DNA from 3 places in the Bacillus thuringiensis genome. Region 3 is predicted to be linked to each of the others. Evidence: riboswitches for the same ligand, from Rfam matches in the RefSeq annotation. Region 3 holds a riboswitch; each other region holds the start of a gene.

Region 1 (3,277 bases), 2.1 Mb from region 3:
TGATAAACCAAATCGAATTAATTTCTTATTTGTAAACATATAACACCTCTCAAAATTCATTGGATATTCCTGCTTTTACTTCTTTATTTTTCCATATCTCTATATTTGATTTTAACACAAAAAGAACTCAAAAAAACACAATATGCATATTTGCATATTGTGTTAACAGCACTTCATGGTAATTTAGAAATTCCTGCAAAGAAAAAACAACTCCGTTACAGCTAACAGTGCGGGTTTCTTTTCTTATTTAACTTCATACCTCCAAGCTTTACGTTCAAGGTAAAATTTCATCTCATTACGTTGTGCATCTGAAGTTAGCTTAGTAACATATCCGTTTTATTGTAAAATATATGTGACAGTAGTTTATCCATTTAATGCGTAGACAATTAAACTAGCTAACTTATCGATATGCCATTTCAGCATTTCCTCAGCACTATCGACTTTGCGCAAATTTGATAAGAAATATATATAGATAGATATTATCCATACCTATCTATAACATTACATCTATTCTTCATCCAATTACATCTTTTACGTCTGTATCCACTGGCCATTTTTCTAATGTATAAGCCATTTCCCAAAATGAATATTCATATTGACTGCTAATAATAAAATGCTGTTTCATACGCTTGCGGTCTGCCTCTGTTACTTTTTCAGCGATAGTATCTAAACGTGTAATTTGTTCTTCAACTAGCGTACGGAACCAATCAGATCCATAAGCAGAAATCCATTCGTTATAAATTGGCTCTTCCGGCTGGCACTCTTTTAAGCGTTCACCAATTTCATAATACAACCAATAGCAAGGTAAAATTGCTGCAATGATATCTCCTAAATGTCCTTCATACGCAGCACGATACATATGTGAAGTATACGCATATGCAGTTGGTGCAGGAATAAAATTATCTTTTTCTTCTTTTGTTATCCCTAGCTTTTTAGCAAAATTCTCATGTAAAGATAACTCTGCCTCATATGTATTTTGAGCATGATGTGCCATACGAGCTGTCGTCTCTAATTCAAGAGCTTTTGCAGCTCCTAAAGTTTGTACTTTAGCAAAATGACTCAAATAATATGAATCTTGAAGCACATAATAGCGAAAACTAGCTAAATCTAACGTTCCTTCACCAAGTTTTTTTACAAAAGGATGGTTAAAACTCGCTTCCCAAATTGAATCTACTTCTTTACGTAATGATTGTGAAAAAGTCATTAAAATCCCTCCAATAATGTATAAAATATAAGTATTTATCCACAATTATTAAAGCTGTAAAATAAAAAAACTTTCTTTACAGGCGTAAAGAAAGTGAAATTGACAGTATTTATTTACTCATTAAATAGCAACGTCTTTCCCACTTCCCTACGCTGGCATTAACCAGATCAGGTACTAAGAGTCTCAAAATCACATTTGATCTCAGCCTATAAAAGGCCCCCCTAGTGGATAAATATTTTGTTTTTATAATGTATTCATCATAGCATACTTCGTGAAACTGTCAAAAGAATTCGTTATATAACTATCTTAAAAACCTTCTTCTTTTCTCACTTTTAATGATGTTTCAATAATCATATCTAATAGTTTACTATAACTAATTCCCGCTGCTTCTGCACTTTTTGGCAATAAACTTGATTGTGTCATCCCTGGTAATGTATTAATTTCCATTACATATGGAATTCCGTCCTTCACCATCATATCAACTCTTGCATAAACACTACATTTTAATGCTTTATAACAAGCAAGTGATGCTTTATTTACACGTTCATTAATTTCTGCTGGAAGTTCGATAACTTCCTCAACTGTACTAGTATCATCATATTTTGCATTGTAATCAAAGAACTCGGCTGCATGTCGAATTGAAACTATAGGTAACTGTTTTCCATCCAGAATGGAACATGTAATTTCATCACCTTTTATATACTTCTCAATTACTACTTCAGAATCCCATTCGAATACAGTTTCTAGCATTGAGATCAATTCATTTTTATTGTAAACGATTTTCACCCCGACACTCGATCCGCCAGAGTTTGGTTTTACCACTAATGGAAATCCTAACTTATCTAACTCATCAAGATTTAGATCCTCCATTTTTGTAAGTTCAATCCAATCTGGTGTTTCTACACCTTCATAACGTAAAATCTTTTTCGAAATATTTTTGTCCATACATATACTGCTAGATAACATATTGCTTCCGCTATAAGGAATCCCTAAACTCTCCAGTGTTCCTTGAACTGTCCCATCTTCTCCGTATTTTCCATGTAATGCGAGCAATGCAAAATCAATGTCTTTCGCTTTTTCAATTAAATCCATTTTTTCGTTTAATGTAATTGGAACTATTTCATACTTACTTTTATCTAAATGTGCGATCATTTCATTTCCAGTCATAATTGATACTTGCTTTTCAGACGATACCCCGCCCATAATAACGCCAATTCTCATTCCCTCAACTCCAAATTTCATTTTTTATTGTATCACCAATTATTTTGATTCCCCGAACTATTTCTTCTTCTTTCAAGCGTGAAAATCCTAATCGGAAAGTATTCGTTCCTTCTTCACCAGAGTAAAAAACATCTCCAGGTGAAAACGTAACGCCTTTCTCATAACACTTTTGTAAAAGTGTGCGAGCATTCATATGCTCTTCTAGCTCTATAAATAAATGAAGTCCACCATCTCCAGTCATTCTTTTGAAAGGAATGTACTGGTTACATGCCCCGACAGCTAAATCATATTTTTTCTTATAAACAGATCTTGCCTTTTTTAAATATTTTTCAAAATATCCCTCATGTAAATATTGAAACAGAACAGCTTGATCTAACGTAGATGTGTGAATCGTTCTTGCTCTTTTTACGCTTTCTAAATAATGAATCAGCTCTTTATCTGCAATAATCCAGCCTACACGTAAACCAGGGAAAAGTACCTTTGAAAAGCTACTAATATAAATCACATTATTGCCAGCTCCAGCAAACGTTAATAATGGAGCTAAATGTGAACCTGAATAACGTAATTCTTCATTAAATCCGTCCTCTATAATAGGAACCTTGTATTTTGAGAATAATCTCATCAATTCCGTTCTTTTCTCTGAACTCGTAACAATACCAGTTGGATTATGATAAGAAGGAATTAAATATGCAAAATCAAAATCTTTTTCACGCAAGCTTTTTTCAACTTCATTCGTATCAATACCATCCTCATTCATATCAATCCCATGAACTTCAAGGCCATGTAAGCGGAACAGCTTTAGTGCAGCGTGATGAGTTGGATTCTCACAAATGACACGACCGGATTTTTTTG
Region 2 (3,277 bases), 710 kb from region 3:
CGAGGAGGGTGTATCATGAAAAAAATATGCTTTGTATTAATTGTCGATGCTGGTATAAATTATGGTTCAATATTTTCTCTACCATTTTTAAGGAATCAGGATGATTTGAAGGAATATTTTTCTAAGTATTATGATGTTTCAATTAATTATATTAGAGATAAAAACTCAGTTGACTATTTGGTAGTTCCCAAACCGTGTCCAGCTTTCGATAATGAAAATAATCTTCCAATAATTGAAGTACCAGCAATCTTATTTATGGAAAAGAATTTTGAAAAAATAAAGACTTATATAGACAATTATTTTTCTAATAACTCATAAAGAAAATAAAAGTACAGTAAAAAGAAGTCCGATAAAAAACGAGTGGTGTAGAATATTTCTATTAATCATTCGTTTTTTATTATATTTACATATATTTTTTAAAAGAGGATTATAGACGTTCTGAAAAAAATTAATTATAACAAGAACGGTGTTCGTGCTACTATCTACGGTTATTTTTTGTACTAAGTCCCCCTTTAACTAACAAGATAACAAAAAATTAACATATTAAGGAAATAATGTTACGATAAATGTAAGAGATTTCTCTTTGAGTTTTAGCTCTGAATAATAAAGATAGTTAAATCACTAAATGGAGGAGCAGGTCAATTTTGTTCCTTGTATAGTAAATTGTTACCTATCTCTATTGCAGGTTGTATGGCAGGTAACAGTAGCAGTTGTAGCGAAATGCAGCAGAGACAAAGGCTCTTTGTCAAACGGGACTGATGAATGTATTTAGCAAGTAAAAAATGGTTCTTTCCGGAGTTAGTTGAAAAGTCTCATTCTCTCCAAAAGTAGAATCTTTGTCCGCAATGTGGAGAATTTGTATCGACCATACATGATTCTTTTAATAAGCTTTAACTTGTTTATGCTCCCTTCGGCAAGACCATTATTATTCTCATAAGTTACCGCATTTCTGACAGCTTCAATATCCCGGGCTAATCCATTCGTAAAGCTCTTAAACTCTTGTATATTAGTATTCTTAATTTTTTTAATACAATGGTCGAGATTCTCAACACTCTTTGTGGTGAAGATGTTTTTAAACTCCCATGTTAAGTTATAAACTATTTTTACAATAGGGTGTTCTTCGTAATTATTGTTGGTATTATGACGTATGTGCAGGCATATTATTTAACGTGGATGATTCCATAAACAACAAAAGAAATAAACTTTGCATTTTTCAGATTATCGTGTATGATGGGAAAGTATTGAAAATTAAATCAGTGATAAACTAGGGGTGCCTAACGTATGCGTAGGCTGAGAGAGAAGCGCGTGAACTTCTTAACCCTTTGGACCTGATCTGGCTCGTACCAGCGTAGGGAAGTTAACGGCTTTACATAATGATGTCTTTATGAGCCAGGTCCTTATTTTTTTATGGACCTGGCTCTTTTTATTTTGGCATGCGCTGGCCATATCTCGTCCTTGTCACGAACAGGGGGGCAACAAAATTTATGAAACAATCTGTTTCAGCTGAGCAAATTGAATTGAAATCGAGTTTACCAGGGAGTAAAAAAGTATATGTGAATGGACCACGAGAAGGTATGAAAGTGCCGATGCGTGAGATTGAACAAAGCGAAACGAATGGCGTTCCAAATCCGCCAATCCGTGTGTATGATACGAGCGGTCCTTATACAGATCCTGCGTATAAGGTCGAGTTGGAAAAAGGTATTCCAACACCGCGCCACTCTTGGATTATGGGGCGTGGTGATGTAGAAGCATACGAAGGGCGCGAAGTGAAACCAGAGGATGACGGTGTGAAAGTGGCTTCGAAGCATACATCTGTTTTCCCGCAAATGGATCGCCAGCCGCTTAGAGCGAAGCAAGGTGCAAACGTTACGCAAATGCACTATGCACGTAATGGCATTATTACGTCTGAGATGGAATATGTTGCGATTCGTGAAGGTGTAGAGCCGGAGTTTGTTCGTAAGGAAATCGCGGAAGGCCGTGCCATTTTACCAGCGAATATTAACCATCCGGAAGCAGAGCCGATGATTATTGGGCGTAACTTCCACGTGAAGGTCAATGCAAATATCGGAAACTCTGCTGTATCTTCTTCTATTGCAGAAGAAGTAGAGAAGATGACGTGGGCAACGCGCTGGGGTGCGGATACGATTATGGATTTATCTACAGGTAAAAACATTCATACGACGCGTGAGTGGATTATTCGTAACGCGCCTGTACCAGTTGGGACTGTACCGATCTATCAAGCGCTGGAAAAAGTAAACGGAATTGCAGAAGATTTAACGTGGGAAGTATATCGTGATACGTTAATTGAGCAAGCTGAGCAAGGCGTGGATTACTTTACGATTCACGCTGGTGTATTGCTTCGTTACATTCCAATCACGGCAAAGCGTACGACAGGTATCGTTTCACGTGGTGGTTCGATTATGGCACAGTGGTGTTTATTCCACCATAAAGAAAACTTCCTATACACTCATTTTGAAGAGATTTGTGAAATTATGAAGCAGTATGATGTTTCGTTCTCTCTCGGAGATGGATTACGTCCAGGTTCGATTGCAGATGCAAATGACGAAGCACAGTTTTCTGAGCTTGAAACACTTGGTGAATTAACCAAAATTGCTTGGAAACATGATGTGCAAGTTATGATCGAAGGACCTGGACACGTACCGATGCACTTAATTAAAGAGAATATGGAGAAAGAACTTGATATTTGTCAGGGCGCGCCGTTTTACACACTTGGGCCACTAACGACAGATATTGCACCAGGTTATGACCATATTACATCGGCAATTGGAGCTGCGATGATCGGTTGGTTTGGAACGGCGATGCTTTGTTATGTAACGCCGAAAGAACATTTAGGTTTACCGAATAAAGATGATGTACGCACGGGTGTTATTACGTACAAAATTGCAGCGCATGCGGCTGATCTTGCAAAAGGGCATAAAACGGCTCATCAGCGTGATGATGCACTTTCAAAAGCACGTTTCGAATTTCGTTGGCGCGATCAATTTAATTTATCTTTAGATCCTGAACGTGCGATGGAATATCACGATGAAACATTGCCAGCAGAAGGTGCGAAAACGGCTCATTTCTGCTCCATGTGTGGACCGAAGTTTTGTAGTATGAGAATTTCACATGATATTCGTGAATATGCGAAAGAAAATGATTTAGAAACGACAGAAGCAATTGAAAAAGGGATGAAAGAGAAAGCGAAAGAATTTAAAGACACTGGTAGTCATTTATACCAATAACACGTTACACCTCTTTACTTGATTGATCACAC
Region 3 (3,277 bases):
CTGGTACAACAGGTATCGGTAAATACGTATTAAATCATAGCTTTATGATTCCAGGTTTAATCGCAACATTTACTTCTATCGGCATTGGAATGCTTTTAATTTCTATTATGTTTTAAAGAAAAAGCACAAACCTTTATTTTAAAAGGTTTGTGCTTTTTTAATCAAACGTTTGTTTAAAATTTTGGGCAGTCCATTTCTCCATGTAGCACTTAAAATACTACACGTCCTTCCTTACAAACTTCTCTTTACTTCTTCAGCTAATTTTCTCGTACTTTCATACGCCGATTCAGCTAAACTAATTGCTGAAATAACTGAAACACCTTCCGCACCCGCCTCTATAACTGCCGCTGTATTTTCAATTGTAATCCCGCCAATACCAACGATTGGCACTGTAATTCCTTGTTCTCTAAAATAAGCTAATCCTTTCGTTCCTTGAACCGCTTTCGTATCTTTTTTCGTACTCGTTGGGAAAATAGGTCCAACGCCTAAATAATCTGCTCCATGTTCGATTGCAAAGCGTGCTTCTTCAATTGTATGAGCAGATACACCGATAATTTTATCTCCCATTTTTTCACGAACAGATGTAATTCCTTCATCATCTTGTCCTACATGAACACCATCTGCATCTAATTCAATGGCTAATTCTACATCATCATTTACAATGAAAGGAACACTATATTCCTTACAAAGAGTCTGCAATTCTTTTGCAAAACGCACTCTATCCTCTCCAATTAAAGAACCTTCCCCCTTTTCACGAAATTGAAAAAGTGTCACTCCACCATCTAACGCTTCTTTCAATACAGTTAAAGGATCCTTCGTGCAGTTATTGCTTCCCATAATAAAATACACTTGTAATAGGTTAGACATTTTCTTTGTTTCAATGCGCATCATGTGTTTCATCCCCCTTACTCTAACTCCTCAATCTTCCCATACTTCTCCATATCAGCTGAAGTTGTATTCGCTAATTGATTTAAAAATTCAATTTGGAAACTACCTGGCCCTTTTTCTACTGTTTTAGCAGCTGCCAGTTCTGCAGCTACACCATAAAACGTTAATGCGGCTACTGCTGCTTTTACATAATCTTTTTCAACTGCTACAAATGCTCCTATTACCGAAGTTAGTAAACACCCTGTTCCCGTAACTTTTGTTAAAATAGGATGACCATTTCGAATAAGAACAGTTCGCTCTCCATCTGTAACAACATCTTCTTTTCCAGTAATGACCGCAACTGTATTTAGTTCATCTGCTGCCTGCCTTGCAATACTTACAACATTTCCATTTCCAGTACCAGCGTCTACCCCTTTAATTTCCCATTTCTCATTAATAACGTTTGCTATTTCAGCCGCATTTCCGCGGATAATTGCTAAATCAATTTCAGCCGGAATATGTCTCGCAACTTCTGTTCGATACGAAGTTGCTCCTGCACCAACTGGATCAAATAGTACTGGCACATTGTTCACATTTGCTGATTTACCAGCGAGTAACATCGCTTCTACTTCCTCAGGACGAAGTGTCCCCATATTTAATACTAACGCTCCAGCAATGCTAGCCATTTCTGCTACTTCCTCTTTTGCATACGCCATTACAGGCGATGCCCCAAGTGCCAACAAACCGTTAGCAGTAAAATTTGTTACAACAACATTTGTAATATTATGAACTAACGGATTAGATTCTCTCACCAAATCCACTACTTTACTAATTTCTTTCATATTCATCCTTTTCATCTCCTAACTATAATGATGGGAGATACACAAAAAGACACTTTGCGCGTACGCAAAGTGCCTGAACATGTGCTTTTACACTCTCCCTACGCTGGCATTATCCAACAGGTTCAAATGGTCAATGACGGACTAGTAGTCATCCTCTCAGTTTGTATCCACAAACTCCCATGTGTTTCTTATTCATCTACTTCAAAGTCTACTCTTATTCTAGTAAAATAACAAGTTCTTTACTTTTCTATTTAATATAGGAGCAACTGATAAAGTGAAGGCTTTTACGGGCAGTTGTTCCCCCACCTAACTTATTTGCTTTCGTTGAATTTTGAGGTGGGGATCTTACTGCCCGTTAATGCGGGATAAAGTGAAACTTTAATCAGTGGGGGTTTTGTTCATTCCATTAAAAACAGCTCAAATATGGAGCGAAACTGAATCTCAAGAAGATGTATGCTATATTTAACTTATGGAAATTTGAAAGGATGTTTTTAATATGTCAAAAAGCGTTGTAATCGCTGAAAAACCTTCCGTTGCACGAGATATTGCTCGTGTACTGAAGTGTGATAAAAAAGGAAACGGCTATCTTGAGGGTAGTAAATATATTGTAACTTGGGCTTTAGGTCATCTCGTTACATTAGCAGATCCAGAAAGCTATGATGTGAAATATAAACAGTGGAATTTAGAAGATTTACCGATGCTACCGGAGCGTTTGAAATTAACGGTTATTAAACAAACTGGTAAACAATTTAATGCTGTAAAAAGTCAGCTACTTAGAAAAGATGTAAATGAAATTATTGTAGCAACAGACGCTGGACGTGAAGGGGAATTAGTCGCACGCTGGATTATCGATAAAGTTAAGCTAAATAAACCAATCAAACGTTTATGGATTTCTTCTGTAACCGATAAAGCAATTAAAGATGGTTTTGCAAATTTAAAACCAGGTAAAGCCTATGACAATTTATACGCTTCAGCAGTTGCACGTTCAGAAGCTGACTGGTATATCGGTCTTAATGCAACTCGCGCTTTAACAACTCGCTTTAATGCCCAGTTAAATTGCGGCCGTGTGCAAACTCCTACTGTTGCTATGATCGCTAGTCGTGAGGATGAAATAAAAAACTTCAAAGCACAAACTTACTACGGCATCGAAGCTCAAACAATGGAGAAACTCAAACTTACTTGGCAAGATACAAATGGCAATAGCCGTAGTTTTAATAAAGAAAAAATTGATGGTATTGTAAAAAGTTTAGATAAACAAAATGCTACTGTTGTGGAAATTGATAAGAAACAGAAGAAATCATTCTCTCCTGGTCTTTACGATTTAACTGAATTGCAACGTGATGCAAATAAAAAGTTCGGTTACTCTGCCAAAGAAACATTAAATATTATGCAGAAATTGTATGAACAGCATAAAGTGCTAACGTACCCTCGTACAGATTCACGCTACATTTCATCTGATATCGTTGGAACACTTCCAGAACGTCTAAAAGCATGTGGTGTTGGAGAATACCGTCCCTTCGCACATAAAGTATTACAAAAGCCTATCAAACCTAACAAATCATTTGTTG

The links. A riboswitch is a leader RNA that binds a small molecule or an ion and turns the genes downstream of it on or off. The one in region 3 is predicted to bind thiamine pyrophosphate.
Positions count from the first base shown of each region.
Region 1: another riboswitch for thiamine pyrophosphate. It lies ahead of tenA (thiaminase II); the one in region 3 lies ahead of thiM (hydroxyethylthiazole kinase).
Region 2: another riboswitch for thiamine pyrophosphate. It lies ahead of thiC (phosphomethylpyrimidine synthase ThiC); the one in region 3 lies ahead of thiM (hydroxyethylthiazole kinase).

Region 1 is NZ_CP012099.1:2,485,860-2,489,136, reverse strand. It holds gene AC241_RS12790 (DUF3937 family protein) at 1-60, opposite strand, end outside; gene tenA (thiaminase II) at 515-1,204, opposite strand; TPP riboswitch at 1,332-1,437, opposite strand; gene AC241_RS12780 (D-alanine--D-alanine ligase) at 1,511-2,425, opposite strand; gene pdxR (MocR-like pyridoxine biosynthesis transcription factor PdxR) at 2,430-3,277, opposite strand, start outside.
Region 2 is NZ_CP012099.1:5,001,571-5,004,847, reverse strand. It holds gene AC241_RS25915 (hypothetical protein) at 16-318, shown strand; gene AC241_RS33420 (transposase) at 799-1,068, opposite strand; partial or broken gene AC241_RS36050 (L-lactate permease) at 1,114-1,185, shown strand; TPP riboswitch at 1,257-1,372, shown strand; gene thiC (phosphomethylpyrimidine synthase ThiC) at 1,485-3,245, shown strand.
Region 3 is NZ_CP012099.1:415,314-418,590, reverse strand. It holds gene AC241_RS02210 (anaerobic C4-dicarboxylate transporter family protein) at 1-116, shown strand, start outside; gene thiE (thiamine phosphate synthase) at 232-891, opposite strand; gene thiM (hydroxyethylthiazole kinase) at 906-1,715, opposite strand; TPP riboswitch at 1,788-1,900, opposite strand; gene topB (DNA topoisomerase III) at 2,206-3,277, shown strand, end outside.